DNA from 4 places in the Streptomyces venezuelae genome. Region 3 is predicted to be linked to each of the others. Evidence: riboswitches for the same ligand, from Rfam matches in the RefSeq annotation. Region 3 holds a riboswitch; each other region holds the start of a gene.
What was found. Region 3 has a riboswitch for cobalamin ahead of metE (5-methyltetrahydropteroyltriglutamate--homocysteine S-methyltransferase). Riboswitches for the same ligand answer to the same signal wherever they lie in the genome.
Positions count from the first base shown of each region.

Region 1: it holds a riboswitch for cobalamin, as region 3 does, so the genes downstream of both, DEJ47_RS10840 (prenyltransferase/squalene oxidase repeat-containing protein) here and metE (5-methyltetrahydropteroyltriglutamate--homocysteine S-methyltransferase) in region 3, are expected to answer to the same signal.
Region 2: it holds a riboswitch for cobalamin, as region 3 does, so the genes downstream of both, DEJ47_RS01200 (energy-coupling factor ABC transporter permease) here and metE (5-methyltetrahydropteroyltriglutamate--homocysteine S-methyltransferase) in region 3, are expected to answer to the same signal.
Region 4: it holds a riboswitch for cobalamin, as region 3 does, so the genes downstream of both, DEJ47_RS10120 (ABC transporter substrate-binding protein) here and metE (5-methyltetrahydropteroyltriglutamate--homocysteine S-methyltransferase) in region 3, are expected to answer to the same signal.

Region 1 covers NZ_CP029193.1:2,345,645-2,351,139, forward strand. Annotated here, with positions in the region: gene DEJ47_RS10830 (aldehyde dehydrogenase) at 1-749, opposite strand, end outside; gene DEJ47_RS10835 (MBL fold metallo-hydrolase) at 965-2,020, shown strand; cobalamin riboswitch at 2,045-2,169, shown strand; gene DEJ47_RS10840 (prenyltransferase/squalene oxidase repeat-containing protein) at 2,291-3,526, shown strand; gene DEJ47_RS10845 (SCO2322 family protein) at 3,523-4,218, shown strand; gene DEJ47_RS10850 (energy-coupling factor transporter transmembrane component T) at 4,262-5,495, shown strand, end outside.
Region 2 covers NZ_CP029193.1:269,928-275,422, forward strand. Annotated here, with positions in the region: gene DEJ47_RS01180 (dienelactone hydrolase family protein) at 1-382, shown strand, start outside; gene DEJ47_RS01185 (energy-coupling factor ABC transporter ATP-binding protein) at 401-1,300, opposite strand; gene cbiQ (cobalt ECF transporter T component CbiQ) at 1,297-2,046, opposite strand; gene DEJ47_RS01195 (energy-coupling factor ABC transporter substrate-binding protein) at 2,053-2,457, opposite strand; gene DEJ47_RS01200 (energy-coupling factor ABC transporter permease) at 2,457-3,185, opposite strand; cobalamin riboswitch at 3,215-3,399, opposite strand; gene DEJ47_RS01205 (DUF3048 domain-containing protein) at 3,564-4,559, shown strand; gene DEJ47_RS01210 (MMPL family transporter) at 4,659-5,495, opposite strand, start outside.
Region 3 covers NZ_CP029193.1:7,739,116-7,744,610, forward strand. Annotated here, with positions in the region: gene metE (5-methyltetrahydropteroyltriglutamate--homocysteine S-methyltransferase) at 173-2,497, opposite strand; cobalamin riboswitch at 2,661-2,880, opposite strand; gene DEJ47_RS34890 (hypothetical protein) at 3,228-5,468, opposite strand.
Region 4 covers NZ_CP029193.1:2,175,969-2,181,463, reverse strand. Annotated here, with positions in the region: gene DEJ47_RS10140 (asparaginase) at 1-467, shown strand, start outside; gene DEJ47_RS10135 (HAD family hydrolase) at 472-1,626, opposite strand; gene DEJ47_RS10130 (helix-turn-helix domain-containing protein) at 1,827-2,690, shown strand; gene DEJ47_RS10125 (VOC family protein) at 2,695-3,150, shown strand; cobalamin riboswitch at 3,148-3,333, shown strand; gene DEJ47_RS10120 (ABC transporter substrate-binding protein) at 3,398-4,426, shown strand; gene DEJ47_RS10115 (FecCD family ABC transporter permease) at 4,432-5,493, shown strand; gene DEJ47_RS10110 (ABC transporter ATP-binding protein) at 5,490-5,495, shown strand, end outside.

The DNA of each region.
Region 1 (5,495 bases), 5.4 Mb from region 3:
ACGCGGGTGAGGTTGCGGGCGGCGACCTCCATGACGCGTTTGCCCGCGGCGACGGATCCGGTGAAGGACACCTTGTCGACGTCGGGGTGCCCGACGAGGTACTCGCTGACCTCGCGGTCGGCGCAGACGATGGACAGCACGCCCTCGGGCAGGCCCGCCTCGGCGGCGAGCTCGGCGAGTATGTAGGCGTCCAGGGGCGCCTCCGGGGAGGTCTTGAGGATCACGGGACAGCCGGCGAGGAGGGCGGGGGCCAGTTTGGCGGCGGCGGTGAACTGCGGGACGTTCCACGGCACGACGGCCGCGACGACGCCCACGGGTTCGCGCCGGACGAGCAGCCTGCCGAGGACGCCGTCCCGCTGCTCCTCGTACGGGAAGTCGCGCGCGACGGTGATCGCCGCGTCCCACACCATCATCGCGGCGAGGGCCTGCACCATCACACTGGAGGTGTACGGGGTGCCGTTCTCGGTGCTGATGACGCGGGCGATCTCCTCGTGGCGCACCGCGAAGCCGTCCTTGATCTTCGTGACGACCTCGATGCGCTCGTCCAGGGTCATGCGCGGCCAGGGTCCGTGCTCGAACGCCTTGCGGGCGGCGGCGACGGCGCGGTCGATGTCGGCGGGGGCCGCGTGCGGCACGCGGGCGAAGACCTCTCCGGTGTGCGGGGAGACGATGTCGATGACGTCCTTGCCGAGCGGGTCGACCAACTCCCCGCCGATGAACAGCTGTCCGTGTTCCACGAGCTCGGTCATGGCTGACTGCCTCCTGCGGAGCGTTTCCTGACACGGTTTCAGGACTGAGGAACTGATACCAGTTCTAGTTCGTGGAGTCCACGGACGGAAGGGGCAACGCGCGCTCCAAGCAGTCGACTTGGGCGACCACTGGAACTAGTTCTAGTTATAGTGAGGAGCCCCGGCGAGGGTGAAGGACCCCGGCGAGGGGACCGGCGACGAGAGACGAGGCCCTCATGACCCCGCAGGTGACGGACCCGCCGGTGACCGAGCACGGCGGCGGCGTCTGGAGCATCAAGGTCCCGATCCCCGACAACCCCCTCGGCTTCACCCTCGTCCACCTCCTCGACACCGACGCGGGACCGGTCCTCGTCGACACCGGCTGGGACGACCCGGCGTCCTGGGACACCCTCGTCGCCGGGCTCGCCGCGTGCGGCGTCGCGGTCGCCGACGTGCACGGCGTCGTCATCACCCACCACCACCCCGACCACCACGGCCTCTCCGGCCAGGTCCGCGACGCGTCCGGAGCGTGGATCGCCATGCACGACGCCGACGCGTCCGTGGTCCGCCGCACCCGCTCGAACCCGCCGGACCGCTGGTACGCGTACCTCGTGGACAAGCTCACGGCCGCCGGCGCGCCCGCCGACCACCTCGCCCCGCTGCTCCGCGCCCGCGACGAGGGCCGCCCCCGCAAGCTCCCCGGCCTCGCCCCCGCCCTGCCCGACCGCTCCATCACCCCCGGCGAACTCCTCGCCCTGCCCGGCCGCCGCCTGCGCGCCGTCTGGACCCCCGGCCACACGCCCGGCCACGTCTGCCTCCACCTGGAGGAGGACCACCCCGCGGGCCTGCGCGGCAACGGCCGCCTCTTCTCCGGCGACCATCTGCTGCCCGGCATCAGCCCGCACATCGGCCTGTACGAGGACCCCGATTCGGAGACGGTGACCGACCCCCTCGGCGACTACCTGGACTCCCTGGAGCGCGTCGCCCGCCTCGGCCCCGCGGAGATCCTCCCCGCCCACCAGCGCGCGTTCACCGACGCGCCGGCCCGCGTCCACGAACTCCTGGCCCACCACGAGGAGCGCCTGACCGGGCTGCTCGCCCTGCTCGCCGAGCCCCTCACCCCGTGGCAGATCGCCGCGCGCATGGAGTGGAACCGGCCCTGGGACGAAATCCCCTACGGGTCGAGGACCATCGCCGTGTCGGAGGCCGAGGCGCATGTGCGGCGGCTGGTGAAGCTGGGGCGCGCCGAGGCCGTGCCGGGGAGCGATCCGGTCGCGTTCGTGGCGGTGTGACCCGAGGGGTGCGCGGACCGGCCGGTAGAGTGAGGGCGTCGTCCTCACGTCCGCCAAGGGGGAAGCCGGTGCGAATCCGGCGCTGACCCGCAGCCGTGTGCCACGCAACGTGGTGAGCCGGAATGCCCGGCGCGGAACGTGACCGGCTCGCTTCATCGGGCCCCCGATGAGCGGCACCGTCGAGGTATACGGAGCCGGAGCCGCCCGGTCGCCGTGCTCGCACGGTCCGTGCCGCCCCGCTCCCCGCAGGGAGAGGCAACCCGCCCCATCATGAACGTTCGTCGCAGCGCAGCGGTCCTGGCCGCCGCCGTCGCCGTCTTCGGCTCGGCCGCGGCACCGGCCGCCTTCGCGGACGACGCGAAGCCGTCGCCGTCGGCCGCTCTCCCCTCGGGCCTCTACGGCAAGTCCGACCCGAAGTTCGACGGCGTCTTCCGCCAGTCGTACGCCCTGCTCGCCCAGCACACCGAGGGCGTCGAGCCCGCCGCGAAGGCCGTGGACTGGCTGACCGGCCAGCAGTGTGCGAGCGGCGGCTTCGCGGCGTACCGCGCGGACTCCTCCGAGCCGTGCAACTCCAAGACGGCGGTCGACAGCAACTCCACCGCGGCGGCCGTGCAGGCCCTCGCCGCGCTCGGCGGCCAGGACAAGACGGTCAAGAAGAGCGTCGACTGGCTGAAGTCCGTGCAGAACAAGGACGGCGGCTGGGGCAACACCCCGGGACTGCCCTCCGACGCGAACTCCACCGGCATCGTCGTCGGCGCGCTCGTCGCCGCGGGCCGCAACCCCGCCGACGTGAAGTCCCAGGACGGCAAGTCCGCCTACGACGCGCTGCCGAAGCTCGCCATGGACTGCGGCAAGGACGGCGGCGCCTTCGGCCTCGCCGACATGAAGTCCGGCAAGCTCGCGCCGAACGCCTACGCCACCGCCGCCGGTGTGCTCGGCAGCCTCGGCAAGGGCCTCGTCGTTTCCGCCCCCAAGAAGTCCGAGGACGCCGCGCCCAAGTGCGCGAAGCCGGACACGGCCACGCAGGCCGCGAGCAACGGCGTCGGCTATCTGCTCGACACCCTCGGCAAGACCGACGACCACCTGATGTCGTCGATGCCGGGCTCCACGGACCAGCCGGACTTCGGCACCACCGCCGACTCCGTGCTCGCCCTCGCCGCCGCCGGACAGGGCGAGCGGGCGAAGAAGTCCGCCGAGTGGCTCGCCGGTAACTCTGCGGACTGGGCCAAGCAGTCGGGCCCGGCCGCCTACTCCAAGTTGATCTTCGCCGCGCACGCGGCCGGTCTGGACGCGCGCGACTTCGGCGGCGCCGACCTTGTCAAGCAGCTGAACGCCACGGGTCCGGCCCCCGAGACCTCCTCGAAGTCCCCGTCCGACGCGGACTCGGACGAGAAGAAGGACGACGACGGCGGCGTCAGCGTCTGGTGGATCATCGGCGTCGGCATGGTCGCGGGCATCGGCATCGGCTTCCTGTACAGCGGCAACCGCAAGAAGCAGCAGCCGTGACGCGGGACCGTGAGCGGCGCGGACGGGGGCGCGGGCGGCTGACTGTCGGCGTGTTCCTCGCCGCGCTCCTGGGCGTTCTCGCCGCCGTGCCCGCCCAGGCCGCCGGTTACCGCTACTGGTCGTTCTGGGAGCGGGACGGCGCGCAGTGGACGTACGCCAGCCAGGGCCCCGGCACCGCGCGTCCCGAGGACGGCGACGTCCAGGGGTTCCGCTTCTCGGTCTCCGACGACTCGAAGGACTCGGCGAAGCCGCGCGGTCCCGCCGACTTCGACGCCATCTGCGCGGGCACCCCGGCGAAGGACGGCCGCAAGCGGGTGGGCCTCGTCGTCGACTTCGGCACGGCGGGTGACGCGCCCGGCGGCGAGACGCCGCCGAAGCGGCGGACCGCCTGCGCGCAGGTCGGCGAGGACGCCACCAGCGCGGAGGCCCTCGCCTCCGTCGCCAAGCCGCTGCGCTACGACAGCAAGGCGCTGCTGTGCGCGATCGACGGCTACCCGAAGAGGGGCTGCGGCGAACAGGTCGCCGACGACGGAACGACCACGAAGACACAGCCGCAGACGGGGACGGGGAACGCGGACGACGGTGCGGGGGACGGCGCCGACGGCGGCCCCTCCGTCGGCCTGATCGCCGGGATCGCCGCCGTCGCGCTGCTCGGCGGCGCCGGGATCTGGCAGGCCCGCCGCCGCGGCTGACGCGCGGCTGCGTACGGACGACGAACACGACACGGACAGCACCATGACGGACCACGGCGGCGGCGCGCCCGCCCTCCTGCGGCGCCGCCTCGCCCCCGAGGCGCACCGCGGCAACGCGCTGCACCCGGGCGCGTGGTGGGTGTGGGCCATCGGCCTCGGCACGGCGGCGTCCCGCACGACCAATCCGCTGCTGCTCGGCCTGCTGATCGGCGTCGCGGGCTACGTGGTGGCGGCGCGGCGGACGTCGGCGCCGTGGGCGAAGTCGTACGGCGCGTTCGTGAAGCTGGGTCTGGCCGTCATCGCGATCCGGCTGGTCTTCGCGATCGTGCTCGGCTCGCCGATCCCCGGCACGCACACCGTCGTGACACTGCCGGAGGTGCCGCTGCCGGAGTGGGCGAGGGGCGTGCGGATCGGGGGCCGGGTGACGGCGGAAGGCCTGCTGTTCGCGCTCTACGACGGCATCCGCCTCGCCGGCCTGCTGATCTGCGTCGGCGCGGCGAACGCGCTGGCCAGCCCGGCGCGGCTGCTGAAGTCGCTGCCGGGTGCGCTGTACGAGGTCGGGGTGGCGGTCGTCGTGGCGATGACGTTCGCTCCGAACCTGATCGTCGACGTGCAGCGCCTGCGTGCGGCCCGCCGCCTGCGGGGCCGCCCGGACCGTGGCATCCGGGGCCTCCTCCAGGTCGGTCTGCCCGTCCTGGAGGGCGCGCTGGAGCGGTCGGTCGCCCTGGCCGCGGCGATGGACGCGCGCGGCTTCGGCCGCACGTCCCCCGTCCCGGCGAGGGTCCGCAGGGCAATCTCCGTCCTGACCCTCGGCGGCCTCATGGGCGTCTGCGTGGGTACGTACGGCCTGCTGACCGCCCAGGGCACGTCCTACGGCCTGCCCGCCCTCGCCGCGGGACTCACCTGCGCACTCGCGGGCCTGCGCCTGGGCGGCCGCCGCGCGGTACGCACCCGCTACCGCCCCGACCCGTGGGGTCCCCGCGCCTGGCTGGTCGCGGGCTCCGGGGTGGCGGTGGCGGCCCTGACGATCTGGTCGGCGACGCGGGCCCCGTCCGCGCTGCACCCGGGCGTGGTCCCCCTGGTGGCCCCCACCCTGCCGCTGTGGCCCGCGGCGGCGGCCCTGCTCGGCCTCCTCCCGGCGTTCGTGGCCCCGGTGCCGACCGGCCACACCCGGCCCACCGCACCCCGGAACCCGCCGCCCGCCCCGTCCGACGACGCGACCCGGGTCACGCCCGCGGAGCCCCGCCCCGCGCAGCCCGGGACCACGCCGCCTGCCG
Region 2 (5,495 bases), 7.5 Mb from region 3:
ACCGGTCGCCGCGATCGGCTACTGCCTGGGCGCCTCGCTGGCGATGCGCACCGCCATCGCCCACCCGGATCGGGTCGCCGCCGTCGCGGGTTTCCACCCCGGCTTCGTGGTCACCGACGCGCCGGACAGCCCGCACCGCCTCGTCCACGGCCTCACCGCCGAGGTCCACCTGGGCCTCGCGGAGGGAGACCTGACACCCGAGGCGGTCGACGAGCTCGGCAAGGCCTTCGACGCGGCGGGTGTCACCCACGCCATCGAGACCTACCCGGGCACGGCCCACGGCTTCACCATGTCCGACACGGACGCCTTCGACGCCGAGGGGCTCCGGCGGCACTGGGATCGGCTGCTGTCGCTGCTCGACCGCACTCTCAAGAGCGGCTGAGCCCCGCCTCCGGGGTGGTCAGACGTCGTCCGCCCCGCTCGCCGGGCGCGCCACCAGCGCCGCCAACTCCTCGGCCGTGCGCGGCCCTTCTGTCGTGCCGGTCGGCAGGCCGTGGGCGCGCAGGAGTTCGCCGACCGCGATGCCCCAGGGCAGGTGCAGGCCCGCCTGGTCGAGGAGGTCCCGCCGGGCCAGGATCTCCGCGGCCGGTCCCGTCCGTACGCCGGAGGGGGTGAGCAGCGCCGCGTCGTCCGCCCAGCGCAGGGCCAGGTCCACGTCGTGGGTCGCCATGACCACGGTCGTGCCCGCGTCCCGGAGTCCTTGCAGGGTGTCGAGGAGGCGCTCCTGCCCGTCGGGGTCGAGTCCCGCGGTCGGCTCGTCGAGGACGAGGACGCGGGGGCGCATCGCGACGGCGCCCGCGATCGCGGTCCGCTTGCGCTGGCCGTAGGAGAGCAGGTGGGTGGGCCGGTCGGCGAGCGGGGTGATGTCGAGGGCGGCGAGAGCCTCGGCGACCCGGGCCCTGACCTCGGGGTCGGGCAGGCCGAGGTTGAGCGGCCCGAACGACACGTCCTGCTCGACCGACGCGGCGAACAGCTGGTCGTCCGGGTCCTGGACGACCAGCTGCACGGTGGTGCGGAGCCGGGTCAGGCCCTTGCGGTCGTACGTGACCGGGGTGCCGTCCAGGGTGAGGCTCCCCTCGGCGGGGCGCAGTCCGCCGCTGAGGAGGCGCATGAGGGTGGTCTTGCCGCTGCCGTTGCGCCCGAGCAGTGCGAGCGCGCGGCCGTCGACGACGTCGAAGTCCAGGCCGCTGAGGACGGTGGGCCCGTCCTCGTACGCGTACGCCGCCGCGCGCAGGGCGACGACGGAGACGTGCGGCCGTGCGGGAGCGTCCGGCTCGCGCAGAGCCCTCGGCTCGCTCATGGGAGGAACCTTTCCAGTACGAGGGTGAGGGCCGCCAGGCCCGCGAGGAGTGCCACGCCCGCCGCGACGAAGGACCGCGACATGCGGGCCTCGGGCACGAGGACGCGCAGGGTGCCGTCGTAGCCGCGCCCGGCGAGGCCCACCTGCAGGCGGCCCGCCCGGTCGAAGGCGCGCACGAACGCCGTGGCGCCGAGACCGGCGAGCGAACGCCAGGCGGCGGCGCGGGTGGTGTGGCCGAGGCGGGCGGCCTGCGCCTGCCGGATGCGGCTCATGGAGTCCAGGAGCAGGAAGCTCATCCGGTACGTGACCAGGGCCACGTCCACCACGGGTGCGGGCACACCCGCCTTGACCAGGCGGGGCAGCAGGTCGGACATCGGCGTGGTGAAGGCGAAGAGGAGCACGCCGAGCGAGGCCGCGGAGGTCCTCAGGAGCAGCCCGCCCGCACGCGCCGGGCCGCCCTCCGCGAACGTCACGAATCCTCCGGGGCCGCCCACCTGGACGAGCAGGGTGAGTGCGCCGGTGACGCAGAAGCCGAGCGGCACACGGTAGGCGCGCCACAGTTTGCGGGCGGGCACGCCCGCGGGGCCGAGCAACAGGACGAGTGCGGCGGCCAGGACCAGGACGGCGCCCGGCCAGGGCGGCAGGGAGATGGCGAGAATGGTGAGGCCGAGCCCGAGCACGGCCTTGTCCACGGGGTGGCGGCGGCGCCAGCGACTGCTGTGCGCCGCCGCGTCGATGGGCAGCACGCCGGATCAGACCTGCTCGGTCTCGGCCCGGCCGCCGTCCGCGTCGACCGGTTCCCCGGCGGGGCCGGTGTCCCGCTTCGCACGCGCCTCTTCGGCCTGTTCCGCACGTGCTTGTTCCGCGCCCTGCCTGCGGCCCTTGCGGATTCCGAAGTAGTAGGCGAGGACACCGGCGCCGAGGGCGGCCTGGAGGGCGAACAGCGCGGACTCGACCTCACCGGACGGGGGTTCGTACAGCGGCGAGAACCACGGTTCGTAGTCCGGCTCGATCTCGGTGATCGCCGTCTCCGCCTGGGCGTCGGCGCCGGCGAACGGCTCTTCCTCGTCGTCGCCGAGTCCGAGTGCGATGGGCAGCACGGCGAGTGCGGCCACGATGAGGAGCAGCAGGGTGTTGATCTTCGCGTTACGGCTCATCAGGCACTGGCCCCCGTCTGCGTCCCGGTGGACTTGGTCGGCTCGGTCGTCGCGGTCGGCCGCTTGCGCTGCAACAGCACGCCGAGCCGCGTCAGTTCGCCCTTGCTCGACTGCACGAGCAGCCGCATCACCAGGACGGTGAGCAGTCCCTCGCTGACCGCGAGCGGGATCTGCGTGACGGCGAAGATGCCGCCGAACTTGCCCAGGGCGCCCAGGAACCCGCTGCTCGGGTCGGGGAACGCGAGGGCCAGCTGGACGCTGGTGACGCAGTACGTGGACAGGTCGGCGACGAACGCGCCGAAGAACACGGCGACCATGAGCGGCACGTCGTACCGCTTGAGGAGCCGGTAGACCGCGTATCCCGCCCAGGGCCCGACGATCGCCATGGAGAATACGTTGGCGCCCAGGGTGGTGAGCCCGCCGTGGGCGAGGAGCAGGGCCTGGAAGAGCAGGGTGATGGTCCCGAGCACCGTCATGATCGGCGGTCGGAACAGGATCGCCCCGAGCCCGGTCCCCGTCGGGTGCGAGCAACTGCCCGTCACGGAGGGGATCTTCAGGGCGGAAAGGACGAAGGTGAAGGCCCCGGAGGCGCCGAGGAGCAGCGTGCTCTCCGGGTGTTCCTTGACTTCACGGGTCAGGGAGCGGACTCCGTGGACGACGAACGGCGCGGACGCTACGCCCCAGGCGATCGCGTGCGCCGGTGGGAGGAAACCCTCGGCAATGTGCATGGCTCGGCAGACCCTCTCCAGCACCTCGTGGATGGACAACGCGCCTTGGCCGGTCTCCTGGCTGACGGGTCGTACCGACCGGACTCCGCCTTCCCGGGTACGTGCGTACCCAGTGGCTGCCGCGAGGGCTGGAGCCGGACTTCCCGATCACAGTGGCGAGGGCCGCACCGGCATCACACCGGATTTCCCGTTCACCAAGGCGTGGTGACATTAGTGCGCATCAGACGTGCTGACAACTTGCGCCCTGTTCAAGGCGGTGCCACGCGGGCCGTGCCCCGGAAAGAGTGACGGGGCGCCGGTGGATGGCCCAGGCGTGATTGGCCGTACCGGCGCGGGAGGTACATCTGCGGCTGCCGCCCCGCCACGAATGGAGACGCCTTGAAGGCAGCATCGAGAGTCCGGGCCACCCGTCGCACTCGCATCGGCGCGAAAGTGCTCGCCCTGGTCGCCACGGCCTCGCTCACCGTGGGAGCCCCCTCGTACGCGAGCGCCCCCTCCCCCGAGGACGCCCCGGCCCCGCGGATCACCTCACCCTTCACGGGGCAGTCGGCACAACAGAATCCCGTGCTCGCCGTGAAGTTCGACAACGCGCGCCACGCACGGCCGCACACCGGTCTCGACCGGGCCGACATCGTCTACGTGGAAAAGGTCGAGGGCGGCATGAGCCGCCTGATGGGCGTGTACTCCAGCAAACTCCCGAAGGCCGTCGGGCCGGTGCGCAGTGCGCGCGAGTCGGACATCGAGCTCCTGCGCCAGTTCGGGCGGCCCGCCCTCGCGTACTCCGGGGCGCGCAGCGCCCTGCAGAAGGTGCTGCGGAACTCGCCGCTGTACGCCCGTTCGCACGACCGTGCGCCCGGCGCGTACTTCCGCCACAGCGGACGCCCCGCCCCGCACAACCTCTTCGTCCGCCCGAAGGCACTGCTGCGTACGGCGCCGCGGGCCGAACGTCCGGCCGACATCGGCTTCCGTTTCGGCCCGGCCCCGGCGGGCGGTGCCCGCACCGCCGCGCGGACCGTCCAGTACGCCTCCGCGAGCCACACCTTCCGCTGGTCGCCGCGGCAGGGCCGCTGGCTCGCGTCCTTCGACGGCGCACCGGCCCGCAGCACCTCGGGGAAGCGACTCGGCGCCCGCACCGTCGTGATCCAGCACGTGAACATGCGTCCGTCACGCTTCAAGGACGTCAACGGCGCGGTGACGCCGTACATCGAGACGGTGGGCCGCGGCAAGGCGACGGTGCTGCGCGACGGGAAGCGGTACGCGACGCGCTGGGAGCGTCCCTCGGCCGAGGGCGGCACCACGTTCACCCGGCCGAACGGCGAGCCGATGACCTTCGCCCCCGGGCAGGTCTGGATGGTCTACGCGGACCGCCGCTGAGGCGTCCGGACCCCGGGGAACGACCGAGCGGGCCGGTCGGGGCACTCCCCCCACGCGTGGGGTGTCCCGACCGGCCCGCTCAGCGAGGACCGCGGTGTGTCAGCGGCCGGCGGGGGCCAGTTCCCGGTCCGTCTCGGCGTCGGGCGTCCCGGTGTCGCCGAGGTTCTTGTGGAGCTTCTCGCCCTCCACGTCGACGTTCGGAAGGACCTTGTCCAGCCAGCGCGGCAGCCACCAGGCGGACTTGCCGAGCAGGGCGAGGACGGCGGGCACGATCGCCATGCGGACGACGAAGGCGTCGAAGAGGACGGCGATGGCCAGACCGAAGCCCATCATCTTGATCATGTCGTCGTTCTCCATGATGAAGCCGGAGAAGACGCTGATCATGATGATCGCGGCCGCGGCCACGACCCGTCCGCCGTGGGTGAAGCCGGTCACGACCGACTCTCCGGGGCGCGCCCCGTGGACGTACGCCTCGCGCATCCGGGTCACGAGGAAGACCTCGTAGTCCATCGCCAGGCCGAAGACCACGCCGATCATGAAGATCGGCATCATGCTCATGATCGGGCCCGGCTGGTCGACGCCCACGAGGTCGGCGAGCCAGCCCCACTGGAAGACCGCGACCACGGCGCCGAGCGCGGCGGCCACCGAGAGCAGGAAGCCGAGCGCCGCCTTGAGCGGGACCAGGATGGAGCGGAAGACCAGCATCAGGAGCAGGAAGGCGAGTCCGACGACCAGGCCGAGGTAGGGCAGGAGCGCGTCGTCGAGGGTCTGCGAGAAGTCGATGGTCATCGCGGTCTGGCCGGTGACCAGGATCTCGGAGCCGGTGTCGGCGCCGATGCCGTCGGCGGTCGAGCGGATCGACTTGACCAGTTCCTCGGTCTTGTGGTCGCTCGGTCCGGTCTCGGGGATGACGTTCAGGATCGCGGTGTCGCCGGG
Region 3 (5,495 bases):
GCACAGTGCAACGCGGCACAGAACAGGAAGCGGGACGAGCGGGCGATACGCGCCACGGATCGGACACCGCCGAGTACATCACCTCCGGCACATGACGGCCGACTGCCTCACTGGCCGCCGGGTGGGCACATGTGTGCGGCGCCCCGGTTCGAACCGGAGCGCCGCACACGCGTCAGGACGCGCTCGTCCCGATCTCCGCACGGACCGTCCTGGCCGCCGCGACCAGGTTCTCCAGTGATGCCCGGGTCTCGGGCCAGCCGCGCGTCTTCAGACCGCAGTCGGGGTTGACCCAGAGCCGTTCGGCAGGGATGGCGTCGAGTCCCTTGCGCAGCAGGGCGGCGGCTTCCTCGGCGCCGGGGACGCGCGGGGAGTGGATGTCGTACACGCCCGGACCCGCCTCGCGCGGGTAGCCGTGGGCGGCGAGTTCGCGCGCCACCTGCATGTGCGAGCGGGCCGCCTCAAGGCTGACGACGTCCGCGTCGAGGTCGTCGATGGCCTGCACGATGTCACCGAACTCCGCGTAGCACATGTGCGTGTGGATCTGGGTGTCCGGCCGTACCCCGCTGGTGGTGAGGCGGAAGGACTCGGTGGCCCAGGCCAGGTAGGCGGGGTGGTCGGCGGCGCGCAGCGGCAGCGTCTCGCGCAGGGCGGGCTCGTCGACCTGGATGACCGAGGTGCCGGTCGCCTCCAGGTCGCCGACCTCGTCGCGCAGGGCGAGGGCGACCTGGCGTGCGGTGTCGCCGAGCGGCTGGTCGTCGCGGACGAAGGACCACGCGAGCATGGTGACCGGGCCGGTGAGCATGCCCTTGACGGGCCGATCGGTGAGGGACTGGGCGTACGTCGTCCAGCGCACCGTCATCGGCTCGGGGCGCGAGATGTCTCCGGCGAGGATCGGCGGGCGCACATAGCGGGTGCCGTACGACTGGACCCAGCCGTGCTGTGTGGCGAGGTAACCGGTGAGCTGTTCGGCGAAGTACTGCACCATGTCGTTGCGTTCCGGCTCACCGTGCACCAGGACGTCGATGCCCGTCTTCTCCTGGAACGAGATCACCTCCCGGATCTCGGCCCTGATGCGCTCCTCGTACCCGACGCCGTCGATCCGTCCGGCACGCAGGTCGGCGCGGGCCGCGCGCAGTTCACCGGTCTGCGGGAACGAGCCGATGGTCGTCGTCGGCAGCAGCGGCAGGCCGAGCGCGGCACGCTGGGCGGCCGCTCGCTCCGCGTACGGCTGGGAGCGCCGCGCGTCGGCGTCCGTGACGGCGCCGGTGCGGGCGCGCACGGCCGGGTCACGCGTGATGGGGGAGCCCGCTCGGGAGGCCAGGTCGGCGCGGTTCGCGGCGAGTTGGGTGGAGATCGTGTGGGTGCCGCGGGCGAGACCGCGGGCGAGCGTCACGATCTCGGTGGTCTTCTGGCGGGCGAACGCGAGCCACCGCAGGATCTGTGGCTCGATGTCCCGTTCGAGCCCCGTGTCGAGGGGGACGTGCAGGAGGGAGCAGGACGCGGCCACGTCGACCCGTTCGGCGAGACCGAGCAGGGTGCCAAGGGTGGACAGGGACTTCTCCAGGTCGTTGACCCAGATGTTGCGGCCGTTGACGACACCGGCGACCAGACGCTTGCCGGGCAGCCCGCCCACGGAGGCCAGCGCTTCGAGGTTGCCGGCGGCAGCCTCCGTGAAGTCGAGGGCGAGCCCGTCGACCGGGGCCTTCGCGAGAACGGGCAGCGCGTCGCCGAGCCGGTCGAAGTACGACGCGACGAGCAGCTTGGGCCGGTCGGTCAGGGCGCCGAGGTCGCGGTAGGCGCGCTCGGCCGCGTTGAGGTCGGCGGGCGTGCGGTCCTGGACGAGGGCGGGCTCGTCCAGCTGGACCCATTCGGCGCCCGCCGCGCGCAGGTCGGCGAGCACCTCCGCGTACACCGGAAGGAGCCGGTCGAGCAGCGTCAGCGGGTCGAAGTCGGCGGCGACGCCGGGCGCGGGCTTGGCCAGCAGGAGGTACGTGACCGGCCCGACGAGCACGGGCCGCGCCGTCAGCCCGAGCGCACGGGCCTCCTCGAACTCGGTCACCTGCTTGGAGGAGTTGGCGGAGAAAACGGTTTCAGGCCCCAACTCGGGAACGAGGTAGTGGTAGTTGGTGTCGAACCACTTCGTCATCTCCAGCGGTGCCACGTCCTGCGTGCCGCGCGCCATCGCGAAGTAGCCGTCGAGGGCGTCCGCGTCGACGGCGGCGCGGTGCCGCTCCGGGATCGCGCCCACCATCACGGTGGTGTCCAGGACGTGGTCGTAGTACGAGAAGTCGCCGGTCGGGACTTCGCCGATACCGGCGTCGGTGAGTTCACGCCAGTTGGCGCGACGGAGGTCGGCGGAGGCGGCGCGGAGGGCGTCGGCGGTGACGCGGCCCTTCCAGTAGCCCTCGACGGCCTTCTTCAGTTCGCGGTGGGCGCCCTGGCGGGGGTAGCCGTACACGGTGGCCCGTGCTGCCGCGGCTGCGGTCCTTGTGGTCACGGAGATCTCCTTCGCGAGATGAATCCCTGAGATCCCGGGGACGGGACGAGAGCGCGAAGGGTGACGCACCGGACGGCCCGGGACCGCGCGCCGGGCGCGGCCGTCCGTCAGATGTGTTCGCCGACCCGCCCTCGAGGTCACCGGGATATCCGCGCACGAAACGGTTCGGGCACGGACAGCGGGCAGGTCTTCGGACTCGCGGGCACGTCCTCCGGGGAGGCCTCCTACTGGCCGTCGCTTCCCAGGACCTTGCGTCGGTCCCAGTGCATGTGACGGCGGTCGTTCCCGCTCACCGCTGCGGGGCAGTCCCGGATTCCCACCGGGTTCCCTCTTGCGACGCTCCCGCCTGGCGGACGGGGCGAACCAGCTGCACCGATCACCTTACGGCGCGCTCCGCCGACGGACCGGGCCGTGTCCGGCATTCGGAGGGTGAGGTGGAACACGTGCGCGATGCGCTTCGGCCACGGGCCGGCAGGGAAGGCGGTACCCGGTGGCGAACGGCCCGAACAGACCGGCGGCCCGCCCCCGGGGCCAGGCAAGCTACGGAGACATGAACCACGAGACATGAACCGCCACCACGCCGGGGACGTTCCACCTCCGGAACCGGCCGGACCAGACGACACCCGTCAACTCACCGACTGCGTCACGGTTCTCGCCGTGCACGCGGCTACGGCGGCGCGATCACCCACGACGCACTCCGCACCGCCCGTGACCGAGCGCCTTCTCGCGTTCAGCCGCTGTCGTTCAGCCGCTCTCTGTTGAGGCGGTCGACCGCGCCCGACGCGTCGCCGATCGTCGCGAAGTCGACGGCGACGAAGTTGACCGGCCGGCCGCGTTCCTTCTCGCAGCGGCGGGCCCGGTCCAGGATGAAGTCGCGTTTGTTGACGACGGCGGCGTCGAGACGGCTGCCGCCCATGTCGGTGATGAAGTGGTTCAGCAGGAACAGCCGCTTGCCGGTCCCGCCGCGGTGCGGGACGCAGTTCATCTGTTCCGGTGCGGTGTACGAGAACGGGGTCTCCATGCCGTACCGGTAGAAGTTGCGGTACCAGGGCGCGGGCCCGTCGGCCTGTTCGGCGAAGACGACCAGGCGGCGGCCCGAGTCGATCATCTCGCCCAGTGTGGGCCACGGGTGGTTCGGGTCGGCGTCCGGTGTGAACAGCAGCCGCTCGAGGCCCGCCCGGCGGAACGCCTCCCGTGTCCGTTCGCCGTCGATGGCGTCCTGGACGATGAGGGTGACCAGTTCACCGGGGTGCTCGTCCAGCCAGGTGCCGATCTCGCGCAACGTCTCCACGAGGGGGATCGCCCCGGCCCGGCACACCGCGTGGCACAGCCACATGCCGGGGCGCGGCGGGTTGGCGCGCTCGGCCAGGCGGGTGATCTGCTCCTTCATGTCGGGCGGGAAGTCCGCCTCCCGCAACCGTTCGGCCACCTCCTCGGGGGTCTCCCACGTCTGCGTGTCGATGAGGAGACCGCGGGCCCCGGCATCCAACTGGGCGACGATGTCCGGGTCCTGGAGCGGGCCGATGAACCGGTCCGCGGTCGTCGACATGGCGTTGTGCGTGGCCAGGAAGGCGACCTGGTCGTAACGCCTGTCGCAGAGCGACTCCGAGCCGAGGCAGAGCTCGCGGGCGTCCTTGCCCGCCGCGAGCGGGACCAGCACCGCGCCGATCATCGCGACGGCCACGAGGGCGCCGCCCGCCGTGCCCAGAACCGCGCTCCGCCGCCGCCCGGTCAGCCGCGCCCCGCGCCGCGCCACGACCTTCTGGTACGCCCACGGCGCCCCCGCCAGGGCGAGACCCGCAGCCAACGGGAGCGCCGACGTGATCAGTCCCACCGAGAGGAGGGCGTCGGCGGCACCGTGCTGCACGTCGTCCAGGAGTCGGCCCACGGAGGGCGGCCAGCTCGACGGCGGACGCATCATCAGGTCCCCGATCTGCCACCGCGCCACGGCGAGGACCACGGCCGACAGCGCACCTGACGCCGCCAGTGCCGTGCCGACGCGGCGCACCCGCACCGCCCAGGACGCCGAGCCGGTGAAGGCCAGTACGCAGCCCGCGCCGAGGGCGAGCACGCCGGCGATGCCCTGGACCCACCCCAGCGCCAGCCTGGTGAAATACCGGGCCTGCTCGGCCGCGCCCAGGTCGACGCCCGCGGCCTTCAGGTCCGGTACGGCGTTCCAGCGCCCGTCGTCCGTGAGGGCCGACAGGTCCGACACGGAACCGGGCACCCGGTCGCCGAGCGCGTACGGCCCGACCGCGGCCAGCGCCGAGGCCACGTCCCCGGAGCCGAGCGACGCCTCCACCTGGGGACGCAGGCCTGCGCGTCGGTCCTCCGGGACGGCTCCCATGAGCCACTGCGCCGCCTGCCGCGCCGCAGCGGGTTCGAGACGCAGCTCGGGCAGGTTGTCCGGGCGGTGGCCGCGGGAGATGTCGTCCAGAGCGGCCGTCAGCTCCCGCGTGAACGCGGCGAAGTCGGGGGACTCGCGCCCCTGGGCTGAGGCGACCAGGTCACCGAGGTAGATCTCCGCGAAGCTGCCGACGTTGGTCAGGACGGGCCGCAGGTCCACGGAGAGGCGCAGGCGCGGCTCCTGCCCGCGCAAGTACGCCACGGCGTGACCGATCTGCTCGTCCACCAGGGTGCGGAGAGTGGCGGGCGGCAGCACGTTCTTCAGGTTCGCCGTCACCTGCGCCTCGGGCACGGGCAGCCGGCCGAGCAGGTCACGGGTGACGCGTGCTGTCGCGGGGTCGACGAGCACCTCGTCGTACAGCCGCTCGTACGCGCCCTGTTCGTCCAGCACGGCCTGGTAGAAGACCCGGTTCAGGACCGTCGCGCGGGCGCACCCTGCGAGGACGAGGACGACGGTGGAAAGAGCGAGCACGGCCCAGGCCGTGGGTCGCAGCGAGGACCGCCACCGCTTCCGCCACGGGCTGCCGACGGCATCGTCCCTGCTCTCCGCGTCGCTGCCACTCACGAAACGATCATCCTCCGGCGTGCGGCG
Region 4 (5,495 bases), 5.6 Mb from region 3:
GCGCGGGCCCGCTCGGCCGGGTCGTCGAGGGCAGGCCCCGCATCCAGCTCCACCCCGCGCGGCCGGTGACCGACCGCCCCCTGAGCCTGCGCGGTACCGCCCGCGTCGCCCTGGTCACGCTCGCCCTCGGGGACCGCGGCGAACTCCTCGAAGCGGTCGACGAACGGTTCGGCGGGCTGGTCGTGGCGGCGTTCGGTGCGGGCCACGTCCCCACCTGGCTCGTCGACCCGCTGGCCGCACTCGCCGCCCGCATCCCCGTCGTCCTCGCCTCCCGCACGGGCGCGGGCCCGCTGCTGAGCGAGACGTACAAGGGCCCCGGTTCGGAGTACGACATGCTCGGGCGCGGCCTGCTCTCCGCAGGGCCGCTCGACGCGCCCAAGGCGCGGCTGCTCCTCCACGCCCTGCTCGCGGACGGCGCCGACCACCCTCAAGTGGCCGACGCCTTCCGCGCGTTGAACACGCGGTGAGCGACTAGCCGATCTGGTCCGGTGTGACCGTCAGCCACCGCTTGTCGGCGGTCACCTTCTGGCCCAGCTCGCGCTGACGCTCCGCGTTCTTCCTCTTCATCCCGTCGAGCTGCTTCATGTACGCGTCCTTGCGGTTGACCCACACGCGCACGCCACCGTGCGCCACATCGGCGGAGTGGAAGAGCATCGGCCCGTCGCTGACCGGCGTGTCACCGGCCGCAAGGATCGGCTTCCGCCATTCGTCGATGTACGTGTTGATCGCCGCGGGCTTCCCCTCGTACCAGGTGAGCGGCGCCCACAGGTTCGGCGTCAGCTCGCGCTTCGCGAGCTTCGCGCGGTCCTTCTCGCCGAAGCGGCCCTCGGCGATCTCCTTGCGGGAGCTGGTGACCTCGCCGGTCTTGCGGTCCTTGAGCTGCAGGGAGACACCGATGACGTTCTGCGGCTTCACGCCGTAGCCGTACTTCGGGTCCGCGAGCACCATGCGCACCAGATCCTCGCTCGCCGCGCTGACCACGTACACCTCGATGCCGTGCGCCCGCAGCGTCCTGTACAGCTGTCGCATGCCGCACGAGAACTCCGGCGGCTTCACCTCGGTCTTCGTGAGCTTCCCGTCCTCGTAGTACTCGGCGGGGATCGGCTTCTCGTACGCCAGGAGCTCGTCGACGTACCCCTTGAGCTCCTTCAGCGTGAAGCCGGAGAAGATCTGCGCGGCCCACGGGTAGCAGACCTGGTCGTCCACCTCGCACAGCCGGTTGTAGTAGCTGTACAGGCTCTCCTTGTGCCCGGCCTTGTCCTTGAAGGGGATGACCTTCAGGGACGGGTCCATGGTCTTGCGGGTGAGGACGCCCTTCATCTCCAGGAAGGGCAGCAGCGACTCCTCCAGGTCGTTGCGGTACGTCGTGTTGTCCGCGTCGAAGACGGCGTACGCGCCCTTGTGTTCGTTCTCCGCGATGACCTCGCCGAGCTGCTCGGCGACGGGCTCCGGCCAGTGCGACAGCTCGCGGGCGGTGGCCGCCGAGGTGTCGGCGGCGCTCGCCTCGCCCGTCGGCCACAGCGCGCCGCCCGCGAGCACGGCGGCGGCCAGCGCGCCGGTGGTGCCGATGACGGCGAGCCTGCTCTTCGCCCGTGCGCTCTTTGCCCGTACTGCCCGTACTGCCATGTCTCTACGTCCCTGCCGTTCCCTGCGAGCGATGTGCGCCCCGACCGGAGCGGCGCGCCATGTTATGGGGCGGCACCCGCATTTCCCATGATCGAAGTCACCGTCGCGCGGGGGCATGGGGCGGGTGAACACGGGTAGCCGAGGCGTCCGCGCGGTTCTGTTCAGAGGCCCGGGGGATTCACTCGGCCGATACTGAGTGCATGGACTCCCGCGAGTTCGTCCGGACCGCACCCGGACTCGACGGCATGGTGGTCTCCGCGGTCGGCTACCGCACCGAGGGGCAGCGCCCAGGCCTGCACCGGGGCCTCCCCTCCCCGTACCTGACGCTGATCTTCTCCCTGGACGGCACCATCGCCACCGGCAGCACCCCGGACCAGGCGACCGGCGCGGACGCGACCCGCACCGACATCGTCGTGGGCGGCCTGCACCAGAGCCCCGCGTACGTCGTACAGCCCGAGCACGAGGCCGGCATCCAGCTCGCCGTGCACCCCCTCGCGTCCCGCGCGCTCCTCGGCCTGCCCGCCGCCGGACTCGCCGGGCAGCTCGTCGTCGGCGGCACGGACGTCCTCGGCGCCACGGCCGCCGAGGTCCGCGAGCGGCTGTGCGACCTCGACCGCTGGGAGGACCGCTTCGCGCTCCTCTCGGCGTACCTGCGCCGCCGCGCGGCCGGGGCGGAGGACACCGCGGGAACCGTCCGTCCCGAGGTCGCCGAGGCCTGGGCGTGGCTGGCCAGGCACCGGGGCGCGGGCACGCTCGGCGGCCTCTCCCGGCACGTCGCGCTCAGTGAGCGCAGGCTGACCGCGCTGTTCCGCGCCGAGACGGGCCTGACCCCCAAACAGGCGGCCCGCCTCATGCGCTTCCAGCACGCCAAGACCGCCGTGGCCCGCGCGGTCGCCGCGGGCGCGCCGCCCGACCTCGCCCGCGTCGCGGCCGACACCGGGTACTACGACCACTCCCACCTCGTACGCGACTTCCAGCAGTACACAGGGATGGCGCCGACCGGCTGGCTGGCCGAGGAGTGCCGGAATATCCAAGCCGGGGCGCACGGCCGGGGCGAAGAGTAGAGGCATGGACACCAACCGGAACACTTCGATGGAACAGCAGCTCAGCACGCCCGCCCCGGCCATCTGGCCGGCCCTCCAGGCGCAGGACGCCCCCGCCCTGATCGACTTCCTCGTCGGCACCGTCGGCTTCCTGCGGACCGCCGTCTACGAGGACGAGGGCCGCGTCGCCCACGCCCAGCTCGACTGGCCCGAGGGCGGCGGCGTCATGCTCGGCTCGTACGACCCGGCCAACGCGGCGACCTGCGGCAAGCCCGGCACGGCGGGCGCCTACGTCGTCACGGACCACGTCGACGACCTGTACCGGCGGCTCGTCGAGGCCGGGGTGAAGGTCACCGGCGAGATCGAGGACAAACCCTACGGAAGCCGTGAGTTCGGCATCGAGGACCCGGAGGGCAACCGCTGGTCCTTCGGCACGTACCGGGGCGAGCCGAGGCCCGGACCGACCATCGAGCAGCCGTGATAACTTGCGCAAGCCAGTCAAACCCACACCTGGGCCAGGGAATCCGGTGCGAATCCGGAACTGACGCGCAGCGGTGAGGGGGACGGGCGGGACCACGGCCACTGGGCGTCTCACGGCGCCCGGGAAGGCGTCCCGCCCGGCCGATCCCGAGTCCGAAGACCTGCTGGCGCCCTCCGGCCGCTCACCCGGCGGCGGGGGTCCGACGCAGGCCAGGCTCCGCGTATGAGCCGCGACACCAAGGGATCACGTGTCCTCGACAGCCCGTATATCCGCCCTTCTCTGTGCCTGCCTGTTCACGCTCACCGCGTGCGGCGGAGGCGGCACGTCGGACAAGGCGGACAAGAAGGCCGCCGGCTACCCGGTCACGGTCACCTCCTGCGGCAAGGAGGCGAAAGTCCTGGCGCCGCCGAAGCGGGCCGTCTCCCTCGACCAGGGCTCCACGGAGATCCTCCTCTCCCTCGGCCTCGCCGACCGCATGGTGGGCACCGGCACCTGGACCGACCCGGTCCTGAAGAACCTGGAGAAGGACAACGCGAAGGTCGAGCGGCTCGCCGACCGCTACCCGTCCCTGGAGAGGGTCCTCGCCAAGGAGCCGGACTTCGTCAGCGCGTCCTTCCTCTTCACGGTCGGCAAGGGCGGCGTCGCCGACCGCGCGAAGTTCGACGAGCTCGACGTCCCCGTCTACGTCTCGCCCAGCGACTGCGCGGGCAAGGACAACGACGGCGGCGGTGACGGCAAGCGCGTCAAGACCCTCACCATGGACACCGTCTACGGCGAGGTGCGCGACCTGGCGAAGGTCTTCCACGTCGAGAAGCGCGGCGAGAAGCTGGTCGCCGACCTCAAGGCGCGGGTCACGAAGGCCACGAAGGGCATCGACGCCTCCGACGCCACACTCCTGTACTGGTTCGCCAACTCCGACGCCCCGTACATGGCGGGCTGCTGCGGCGCCCCCGGCATCATCACCCGCGAACTCGGCGCGAAGAACGTCTTCGACGACACCCGCGAGGAATGGCCCCAGATCAACTGGGAGACCGTCGCCGACCGCGACCCCGACATCCTCGTCATCGGCGACCTCACCCGCAAGTCGCAGTCCGCGGAGAGCGCCGCCGCGAAGATCAAGTTCCTGGAGACCAACCCGGCGACCAAGAACCTGAGCGCGGTGAAGAAGAAGCGGTACGTCCTGCTCAGCGGCCAGGCCATGAACCCCACGATCCGTACGGTCGACGGCATCGAGCAAGTGGCGGCGGGACTGCGGAAGTTCGGACTGGTCAAGTGACGGAGATCGCGCCGGACGCCGGCGCGGGAGGCGGTGCGGTCGGCACCGCCTCCGCCCGAGCCCGGCAGGCGCTGCTGTGGATCGCCGGAGTCGCCGCACTCGTCCTCTCCGTCTCCGCGGCCGTCACCATCGGCCCCGCGGACATCTCCGTGCCCGACGTGTGGTCGACCGTCGCCGCCCACCTCGGCTGGGGCGAGAGCCCGCTCACCCCCATCAGGGACGGCATCGTCTGGAACCTGCGGATGCCGCGCACCGTGCTCGCCGCCGTCTGCGGCGCGGGCCTCGCGGTCTGCGGGGCGGTCATGCAGTCCCTGCTCCGCAACCCGCTCGCCGACCCCTTCGTGCTCGGAGTGTCGTCCGGGGCGTCCACGGGAGCGGTCGCGGTCGTCGTCCTGGGGGTCGGCGGGGGAGTGGTGTCCGTCTCCGCGGGCGCCTTCGCGGGCGCGCTCTGCTCCTTCGCCCTCGTCCTGCTCCTGAGTCACACCCTCGGCGACACCACGGACCGGGTCGTGCTGTCGGGCGTCGCGGCCATGCAGCTGTTCTCCGCGCTCACGTCGTTCGTCGTCCTCACGGCGGGTGACGCCGAGACGACGCGCGGCGTGCTGTTCTGGCTCCTCGGCTCGCTCAGCGGGGTCGGCTGGACGGACGTGTGGCTGTGCGGGGCGGTGCTCGTGGCCGCGCTGGTCATCTGCCTCGGCCACGCCCGTACGCTCGACGCCTTCGCGTTCGGCCCGGAGGCCGCGGCGGCGCTGGGCGTCCGGGTGGCCCGCACCCGGCTCGTCCTGCTCTGCACGACGGCGCTGCTCACGGCGGCGCTGGTCAGCTCGGCGGGCGCGATCGGCTTCGTCGGCCTCGTCCTGCCGCACGCGGCCCGCGCGGTCGTCGGCTCCGGCCACGCCAGGCTCCTCCCGGTCACGGCGCTCGCCGGTGCGGTCTTCCTGGTCTGGGTGGACACGCTGGCCCGCACGGCCCTGGACCCGCAGGAGGTCCCGGTCGGCGTGGTGACGTCACTCATCGGCGTACCGGCGTTCGTGGCGGTGCTGTACAGGACACGGAGGACGACATGACG